DNA from 3 places in the Vibrio floridensis genome. Region 1 is predicted to be linked to each of the others. Evidence: predicted binding sites of a transcription regulator. Region 1 holds the regulator's gene; each other region holds the start of a gene.

Region 1 (3,290 bases):
CAGCACCACTTTCCGCTTCACTTACTGTGTAACCTTCTTTTTGAAAATAACCCGCAAGTTTACTGCGAGTCACTACATCATCTTCTACGACTAATACGTGATAGCTCATTTACACCACTTCATGTCATTTCTGTCTACACGGGCAGACATTCTATTCATAACTAGTAACATTTCTAGTCATACTTCGTTTGAAATGCAAGTATCTTGATTTTTATTGATTCAAAACAAGCTTAATATCAAGCTATTAATAAGCATAATTATCTTTATATTTTTCTTAACAATAGGCGTTATTGCTATTCATTTTTTTTGGTTACACTTATAGGAGATTGATTTAGGAGCGATAAATGATGCAAGAGATAAAAGCCTTTAATGAAAAACGTGCGGAAATATATTGGTGGCTTTCCAGCTTGTTTGCCAAAGAACTGACACAGAAAGAGCTCGATAAATATCAAAGCATGGAAATTAGAGCGTTTTTAACTGGATTGGCTGAGAACGATTCGCTACGTCCATCGATTGATGACTTTGTCGATGCCCTCAATCGTCTGGTTGACCGTCAAGATGCACAACTGGAATTATCCGCGGATTTTTGTGACCTGTTTTTGAAAACCGCAAAACACGGTGCGCTTCCATACGCATCAATTTATCTCACAAAAGATGGCCTGCTTAATGGTGAGCCGGCACAAAAAATGGACGCTTGGCTTCAAAAACATGGCGTACAGGTCAATCAACAATTGAATGAACCTGCCGATCACTTGGCCATCATGCTCGATTTTCTTGGCAACCTCATCATTCGCTCCAATGAACTTGAACAAGAGCGTCACATGGAAGAAGCGTTTGTCGAACAAAACGACTTTCTCCAAGAAATGTTACTCTCTTGGCTTCCAAGCTTTGCTGTTCGTGCAAAGGAATGTGATGAATTTGGTTTCTATTCCAGTGCGATAAAACTACTTGTCGCATTTTGTAAGCTGGACAGCGACTATTTAGTTGGATAATAATTACGCCCTTATCAATAGAGCAAACACTCGGTTACACTTTAACCACTAAAGTGTGAACGCGGATACAGATTTCGCGGTTCGATTAGGTTGCCAGCTTTGCCGTCACAGTCTAAAATTGAGACCGCAATCGATAAAACATGATTTTAATGCAAACCGCTGAAACACAGCGGTTTTTGTGTTTTTTTAAGCTAAGCTGCTGCTTTTCTAGTGTGTCTTCTTTTAAGGCGAAATCGGAGAAAGGTAGCAAACCGTGTTGCCACGAATGTACTTCATTTCAACTGGCAACCTAGGACAGGACAATACCTATGGCCACAATAAAAGATGTCGCACGTCTCGCTGGCGTATCAACTACAACGGTTTCTCACGTAATCAATAAAACCCGATTCGTGGCTGAAGCCACTCAAGAAAAAGTCATGAAAGCGGTTGACGAGCTCAACTACGCACCGAGCGCAGTGGCTCGTAGCTTAAAGTGCAACACCACCCGCACTATTGGTATGCTGGTTACGCAATCTACCAACTTGTTCTTTTCTGAAGTGATTGATGGCGTAGAAAGCTACTGTTACCGTCAAGGCTACACACTAATTCTTTGTAATACTGGCGGTATCTACGAGAAGCAACGTGATTACATTCGTATGCTTGCGGAAAAACGCGTAGATGGCATTTTGGTGATGTGTTCAGACCTCACCGAAGAACTACGCGAAATGCTTGATAAGCATGCAGATATTCCTAAAGTGATTATGGACTGGGGCCCAATCAGCTCACAAGCCGATAAAATTATCGATAACTCAGAGGAAGGTGGCTACTTGGCCACTAAGTACTTGATTGAAAATGGTCATACAAAAATTGCGTGTTTAAGTGGTCACTTTGAAAAAGCCGCGTGCCAAGAGCGCATCCAAGGCTTTAAACGTGCGATGAAGGAAGCCAATATCACAGTCAACGAAGATTGGATCCTTGAAGGGAACTTCGAATGCGACACGGCAGTGATGGCAGCTGACAAGATCGCGTCGTGGCAAGATCGCCCAACGGCAGTCTTCTGCTTCAACGATACCATGGCACTGGGTTTGATGAGCCGTCTTCAACAACTAGGGCTTCGTATTCCAGAAGACATCTCTGTGATCGGCTACGACAATATCGAGTTGGCAGAATACTTCTCGCCACCATTGACAACAATCCACCAGCCAAAACGTCGTGTCGGTAAAAATGCATTTGAGATCCTTCTCGAGCGTATTAAGGATAAAGAGCACGATAAGCGTATATTTGAAATGCACCCAGAGCTCGTTATTCGCGACACAGTTAAAAAAATCAATTAGTTAACACTAATATTCTAAAGCATCCAAGTCTGGGTGCTTTTTTTTATTCTTAGTAAGTGATTTGTTAAGTCAAATTCTGTTCAGTTCTTAAAATCGAGCACTCATTCACTTAACTGCAGCTATTACTTGAAGCAATGTCACACTTTTAATCTCAAAATGTGATGTTACTCCAATAGAAATCGTATTCTTTAAGTGTCACGCACAGGGCAAACCATCTGAAAAGGTGGGACGCAAAGCCTCCGGCCTAAACCATTCATAATTTGGTAGGTAGCGGGGTTACCGATGGCAAAAATGCATAACAACAAGTTTACCCATTAATGACATTGTATTTGCATTGGTTTGCTAATCTCTCGGACCTGATTTGGTGGCGTAATTGTAATTACACCGAGATAACACATCATGGATAAACCGATACTCAAAGATTCAATGAAGCTTTTTGAGCAACTTGGTGCGATAAAGTCTCGCTCTATGTTTGGCGGGTTCGGCCTTTTTGCAGATGAGACGATGTTTGCGCTCGTTGTCAAAGACCAGCTTCATATTCGCGCGGATCAAAAATCGACATTACTTTTCGAAAAGAAAGGACTAAAACCATACGTTTACACCAAGCGTGGGTTTCCAGTTGTCACTAAGTACTACGCGATCTCTGATTCGCTTTGGCAAGACCAAAATGCGCTTCTGTCCGTAGCGAAACAGGCACTAAAGAGTGCAAATAGTGACAAGCAGCAACAAGCAACTGCAAAACCGGATAGACTTAAAGACCTCCCTAACCTACGTTTAGCCACCGAACGAATGTTGAAGAAGGCAGGTATTGAAACCGTAGAACAGTTGGAATCGCAGGGCGCTGCTCGCGCGTATCAAGCGATTAAAAACACACACACGGGCTCAGTCAGCTTAGAGCTGTTGTGGGCACTTGAGGGCGCAATTAAAGGGACGCATTGGAGCGTTATCCCTCAACAACGACGTGATGAGTTAGTGAATAACTTGT
Region 2 (3,290 bases), on a different contig from region 1:
GACAGAAGGCAGTTTCAAACACAGTCTGTCGTCTGTTCCTTTGTGGGGCACAGAAGCCTATCAGCAGGGTGAGACGAATCTCGCGACAACACAGTAGTTTCCTTTTGAACTTCGCTTGGCCGAGCAAAACTTACTCGGCCAGCTTTTGAAGCAACAAAATAGCCTTGTTTCAAAAAATCTGTGATATCATGCGCCTCCTTTTTCCTCAAGCAATCACTAGTATGAAGTTTCCTGGTCAGCGAAAATCTAAACATTACTTCCCTACCAACACTCGAGATCCACTTGTTTCTGAGCTCAAAGTAGCACCAAAACTTTACCGTCCAACCATTGTTGGCGTAGGCCAGACCATTGTCGATATCGAAGCTCGTGTGGACGATGAATTCTTAGCAAAATATGATTTAAGCAAAGGACACTCGCTAGTTCTTGAAGAAAGCAAAGCGGACGCATTATATGAAGAACTCGTAGAACGCGGTTTGATCACTCACCAATACCCAGGTGATACGATTGGTAATACGCTTCACAATTACTCGGTACTTGCCGACAGCAAATCCGTGTTGCTGGGTGTGATGTCGAAAAACATCCAAGTTGGTTCATACGCCTACCGTTATTTATGCCGCACATCTTCGCGTATGAATCTCAACCACCTGCAAACCGTTGATGGGCCAATTGGTCGCTGTTACACACTGATTTCAGAAGATGGTGAGCGTACCTTCGCCATCAACGAAGGTCACATGAATAAACTGGCACCAGAGAGCATTCCGGAGGAAGTCTTCGAGAAAGCCGCCGCTCTGGTTGTTTCATCGTACTTAATGCGTGGAAAGCCAGAAGATCCGATGCCTCAAGCGGTGCAACGCGCCATTGAATATGCCAAAAAGCATCAAGTCCCTGTTGTGTTGACCTTAGGCACAAAGTACGTCATTGAAGGGAATCCTGAGTGGTGGCAAGAGTACATTCGTGAAAACATCACGGTTGTGGCAATGAATGAAGAGGAAGGTCAAGCACTGACAGGTGAATCAGATCCTCTCAAAGCCGCTGATAAAGCATTGGATTGGGTTGATTTAGTACTGTGTACTGCCGGCCCTGATGGCCTTTACATGGCAGGCTATACAGACGAAGATGCAAAACGCGAAACCACTCACGATCTTTATCAAGGCGAGATTGAAGGGTTTAACTTGTATGAGTTTAGCCGTGCGATGCGTCGTAGCGATTGCAAAGACCCAATTCGAGTGTATTCACACATCGGCCCTTACCTTGGTGGCCCTGCAGAAATTAAAAATACCAATGGCGCTGGCGATGGTGCGCTTTCAGCCCTACTGCATGATATGGCCTCAAACGCATTCCATATTAAAAATGTACCTAACTCAGAAAAGCACCAGCATATTTGCCTTACTTATTCGTCCTTGTCGCAAATTTGTAAATATGCAAACCGAGTGAGCTATGAAGTCTTGACCCAGCACTCCCCTCGCCTATCTCGTGCATTACCTGAGCGCGAAGACAGCTTGGAAGAAGCTTACTGGGATAGATAATTCCGTACTAAATACTATTAAGGCTGCAAATTTGCAGCCTTTTCTTTTTGATCTAAACCAATATTTATCAAATTAGACTACGTTGTAGCACAGCTCGGACTATATAATACTTTACTCAGTTAAGCATTTGAGTATCATGCCAGCGCAAACGTTTGCGTGATTGTTTAATAAGGGTTTTGCATGCTTTCCGATATCGATATTTGCCGTACAACACCACTTCAAGCCATAGCAGAAATAGCGACAAAAGCGGGGCTTCGTGCTGAAGAGTTCGAAACCCACGGTTTATATAAAGCAAAAGTATCAGCGAAGTGCGTACAACGTCTAAGAGACAAAGCAGATGGCAAGCTGGTTTTAGTCACCGCGATCACCCCAACCCCATTAGGGGAAGGAAAAACCGTTACCACGATAGGACTTGCTCAAGGACTGCATGCACTGAATCAGTCAGTCATGGCTTGTATTCGTCAACCATCAATGGGTCCTGTATTCGGTGTGAAAGGGGGTGCTGCTGGTGGTGGCTACTCGCAAGTTGCACCGATGGACGAACTCAATTTGCACCTTACCGGGGACATTCATGCGGTCACCGCAGCTCATAACTTGGCTGCTGCGGCCATTGACGCTCGTATTTATCATGAGCAACGCGCAGGTTACGAAGCCTTTGAAGCTCGCACTGGCCTAAAAGCACTCAAAATAGATCCTAGTCGCGTAGTTTGGAAACGCGTGATGGACCATAACGACCGAGCTCTGCGTAAAGTTATGGTGGGTTTGAATGAGGCAGGCAAGACCATCAATGGCTTTGAGCGTGAAGAAGGTTTCGATATTTCAGCGGCCTCCGAACTGATGGCGATTTTAGCGCTTTCGAAAAATCTGCAGGATATGCGCTTACGCATTGGCCAAGTCGTGCTGGCTTACAATGTTCAAGGTGAGCCTGTCACCGCAGAGCAGTTGCAGGTCGCTGGGGCGATGACGGTAACGTTAAAAGACGCAATTAAACCCACGTTAATGCAAACACTTGAAGGTGTCCCAACCCTTATCCATGCTGGTCCGTTTGCTAACATCGCGCATGGAAACTCCTCAATTATCGCCGATGAAATCGCGCTAAAACTATCCAGTTACGTTGTCACCGAAGCGGGTTTCGGATCTGACATGGGGCTAGAGAAAGCGTGTAACATAAAATCCTCCACATCGGGCAAGTCTCCAGATTGTGTGGTGCTTGTTGCAACACTAAGAGGGTTAAAAGCCAATTCTGGCCTTTATGACCTCAAACCAGGCATGCCTCTGCCCGACGCTCTGTTTTCTGTTGACTCTCCAGCCCTGGTTGCCGGTTTTAGTAATTTGCAGTGGCACATTGAAAACGCAAAAAAATATGGCTTGCCTGTCGTGGTAGCCATTAACCGTTTCCCACAGGACTCGAATGAAGAATTGATGCAACTCGAATCGATGATTCATCAGTTTGACACCACCGTGCGTGTCGCCATTAGCGAAGGCTTCGCCAAAGGCGGAAAAGGGATGGAAGCAGTTGCCAGAGAAGTGATCGAAGCGTGCGCTGAGCCTGTGAACTTTATGCCGCTGTATCAACCCGAGCAAACTCTACGCGAAAAAATTAACGCGGTTTGTAAAAAGGGCTATGGTTGTGGCGAAGTTGAGTTCACTACCGAAGCAGAACAGCAACTGGACCTTTATCAGCAATTAGGGTTTGGGCATTTGGCAGTTTGTATGGCCAAAACACCATTGTCTATCTCATCCGACTCTTCACTCAAAGGGGCA
Region 3 (3,290 bases), on a different contig from region 1:
CGAATGTTACCCATACCACCAGCAATCATGATTGGCTTGTGGTAGCCACGCACTTCTTCACCTGCGTGTGACGTCACTTTCTCTTCGTAAGTACGGAAGTAACCAAGGAGGTTTGGACGACCAAATTCATTGTTGAATGCCGCGCCACCAAGCGGGCCTTCAAGCATGATGTCAAGGGCGTTGACGATACGACCTGGCTTACCGAAGTCCGTTTCCCATGGCTGTTCAAAGCCAGGAATACGCAAATTCGAGGTGGTAAAGCCAACCAGACCCGCTTTTGGCTTACCGCCAATACCGGTTGCGCCTTCGTCACGAATTTCACCACCAGAACCGGTTGACGCACCTGGCCATGGTGAGATTGCGGTTGGGTGGTTGTGCGTCTCTACCTTCATCAAGATGTGCGCATCTTCGTGATGGTAGTTGTATTGACGCGTTTCAGGATCAGGGAAGAAACGACCCACTTTTGAACCCGTCATTACCGCGGCGTTATCTTTGTAGGCAGACAGCACGTGATCTGGCGTTGTTTCAAAGGTATTTTTGATCATCTTAAACAGCGATTTTGGCTGTTCCACACCGTCGATCGTCCAATCGGCGTTAAAGATCTTGTGACGACAGTGCTCAGAGTTGGCCTGAGCAAACATCATCAGTTCGATGTCATTTGGATTACGGCCAAGCTTCGTAAAGTTCTCCACCAAGTAATCAATTTCATCTTCTGCCAGTGCGAGGCCAAGTGAAACGTTTGCTTCCTCAAGCGCAAGACGACCTCCAAAAAGGATGTCAACTTGCGTCATCGGGGCTGGTTGCGCCACGCTAAACAGTGCAGAGGCAGCGTCCAAATCAGTAAACACCACTTCCATCATGCGATCATGAATAATGCTTTTTACGATGTTGATTTGCTCGCTAGAAAGCTCTGAAGACGACTCAACATAGTACGCTGTGCCGCGCTCTAAGCGCTTCACTGCGTTAAGGCCGCAGTTTTGTGCAATGTCTGTCGCTTTTGATGACCAAGGAGAGATGGTGCCAGGACGAGGCGTGACCAGCAATAAGAGACCTTGAGGCTCATGCTCTTCGATAGTTGGGCCGTAAGTTAGAAGTTTCTCAAGCTTTTCCAACGCTTCTGCGTCTAACTCAGAGGTCAGATCCGCAAAGTGCATGAACTCGGCATAAATGCCAGTGACAGGCAGATCTTGTTCACGACAAAGTTCCAAAAGTTTATTAACTCGAAACTCAGAAAGAGCTGGGGAGCCACGCAAAATTCTCATGTGCTTAGGTCTCTTATGCAATTGATTAAGGTGATATTGGAATAAATTCAGTGGGTTATACTGTTTTACTTCGAACTTATGCCGATTGCACCTCTCTGTTGCGGGCGCATTATATAGCAATTGTTTTTGTGATGTAACACCAAAAGCAACCGTTTGCGTCACTTTTTTTGTCAAATTTGAAATACAACCAAAATGTGGAAGCAATAAAAACATGTACAATTCTGCTGTTCGCTTTTTCTTTGCCTACCCTGCGCGCTTTGATATAAAGAGACCAACAGATTTTTGAGAGCAGACTGAATGCCAATACTTAATCTTCACCAACTACGTAACGCTCTGTTTATTCTTGCGACTTCTCTCTTTCTCGCAGGATGCCAAATTGAATCTAAACCCGCCAGCGAGTTGGATCAGATCAAACAACGAGGCGTTCTGCGTGTTGGCACTCTCAATAATCAACTCTCTTACTACATTGGCCCAGATGGTCAAGCCGGTTTGGATTATGAGCTGGCAAGACAATTTGCCGACGAGCTTGGCGTAAGGCTAGAGATCAAAACGGCATTTCGCCAATCAGAACTCTTTCCGATGCTAAAACGTGGTGATATTGACCTCGTCGCGACGGGATTAAGCCAAACCCCACGCGTGATTAAGCAATTTCGTCCAGGCCCCAGTTATTACTATGTAAGCCAAGTGGTGGTGTACAAGAATGGTGCTCTGAGGCCAAGAAACCTAAAGCAGCTGATTGAATATCAAAACGCTAAAACCACACCGGATGGCGAGGAGTCGAATGAGCTTGCCGCTGCGCAAACTCTACAGGTCGTTAAACAATCGCAAAATGTCACTTTGCTCAAGTCGTTGCAAAATGAGTACCCTGAGCTAAAGTACACCACTGTATCGGATGCCGACAACTACGATTTGTTGCGCCGAGTTTCAGCAGGCGAACTGCGCTTTGCGATTAGCGATTCCATTGAGCTCTCACTTGCGCAGCGTTTGTATCCCGATCTCGCGACTGCGTTTGAGGTCACCGAAGACCAACCTGCATCTTGGTTCGTTCGTCGCTCTCCTGACGAATCGCTTTATGCTTTGATGATTGAATTCTTCGGGGACATCAGCCAATCTGGTGAGCTTGCTCGATTAGAAGAGAAGTACATTGGTCACATTGGTACCTTCGATTATGTCGATACGCGCGCGTTTATTCGAGCGCTAGACAGTAAGTTGCCTCAATGGGCACCGCTGTTTGAACAATATTCTGCCGAGTTTGACTGGCGCTTGATTGCTGCGTTGGCTTATCAAGAATCGCATTGGAACCCGTTAGCGAAATCGCCAACGGGGGTTCGTGGCATGATGATGCTTACCCTGCCAACCGCACAAAGTGTCGGCGTCAAAAACCGTTTAGATCCAGAACAATCGATTCGAGGGGGTGTAGAGTATTTGCGCCGTATTGTCGCGCGAGTACCAGAATCCATCCCCCAACATGAGAAAATCTGGTTTGCCCTCGCATCGTATAACGTTGGCTTTGGCCATATGATGGACGCTCGCCGTTTGACAAAAAAACAAGGAGCCAATCCGGATTCTTGGGCTGATGTGAAAGAAAGGCTGCCTCTGCTAAGACAGAAAAAGTACTTCAGCCAAACTCGCTACGGTTATGCCCGTGGAGACGAGGCGAAAAATTACGTTGAGAATATTCGCCGCTACTACCAAAGCATCATTGGCCATGTAGGACAAAACTCTCTAATTGCCAGCGATCAAGAGGGCGAAATTCAAGTGATTCCGCCACTCGAAAATGAAGAGTTGGCCGCGGTTAATGATGTTAGTGAATCCGCAACCGGCTCGTTAGCACAAGATACGGTTGTCAGCCAAGCAGAAGGCAACGTACCGACCAACCAATAACCACCACATAGGAAGCGATTTTTGTAAAAGTCGATTGCTTTTTAGCAACGACTTTATCTAAAATCGCTCTCCTGAATTAGGCCAAACTGACCGTTTCGTCAATTATGCTGGCCCTCTTTATAACGCTTCTTTGTAACAAAATAA

Evidence for each region. Region 1 encodes PurR, which represses purine synthesis genes. Its sites were predicted from a motif close to TNANGNAAACGTTTNCNTNA; they were not measured.
Region 2: a site for PurR is predicted at 1,667-1,686, ahead of LZU85_RS04180 (formate--tetrahydrofolate ligase). Genes of this name have one in related genera too.
Region 3: a site for PurR is predicted at 1,404-1,423, ahead of purL (phosphoribosylformylglycinamidine synthase). Genes of this name have one in related genera too.

What each region holds. Positions count from the first base shown of each region.
Region 1 is NZ_JAKGCY010000002.1:99,993-103,282, reverse strand. Features, by position in the region: gene torR (two-component system response regulator TorR) at 1-109, opposite strand, end outside; gene torD (molecular chaperone TorD) at 345-992, shown strand; gene purR (HTH-type transcriptional repressor PurR) at 1,301-2,305, shown strand; cyclic di-GMP riboswitch class I at 2,501-2,589, shown strand; gene LZU85_RS04815 (TfoX/Sxy family DNA transformation protein) at 2,705-3,290, shown strand, end outside.
Region 2 is NZ_JAKGCY010000001.1:991,477-994,766, forward strand. Features, by position in the region: gene LZU85_RS04170 (CreA family protein) at 1-97, shown strand, start outside; gene LZU85_RS04175 (inosine/guanosine kinase) at 222-1,526, shown strand; gene LZU85_RS04180 (formate--tetrahydrofolate ligase) at 1,707-3,290, shown strand, end outside.
Region 3 is NZ_JAKGCY010000006.1:183,796-187,085, reverse strand. Features, by position in the region: gene purL (phosphoribosylformylglycinamidine synthase) at 1-1,262, opposite strand, end outside; gene mltF (membrane-bound lytic murein transglycosylase MltF) at 1,560-3,146, shown strand.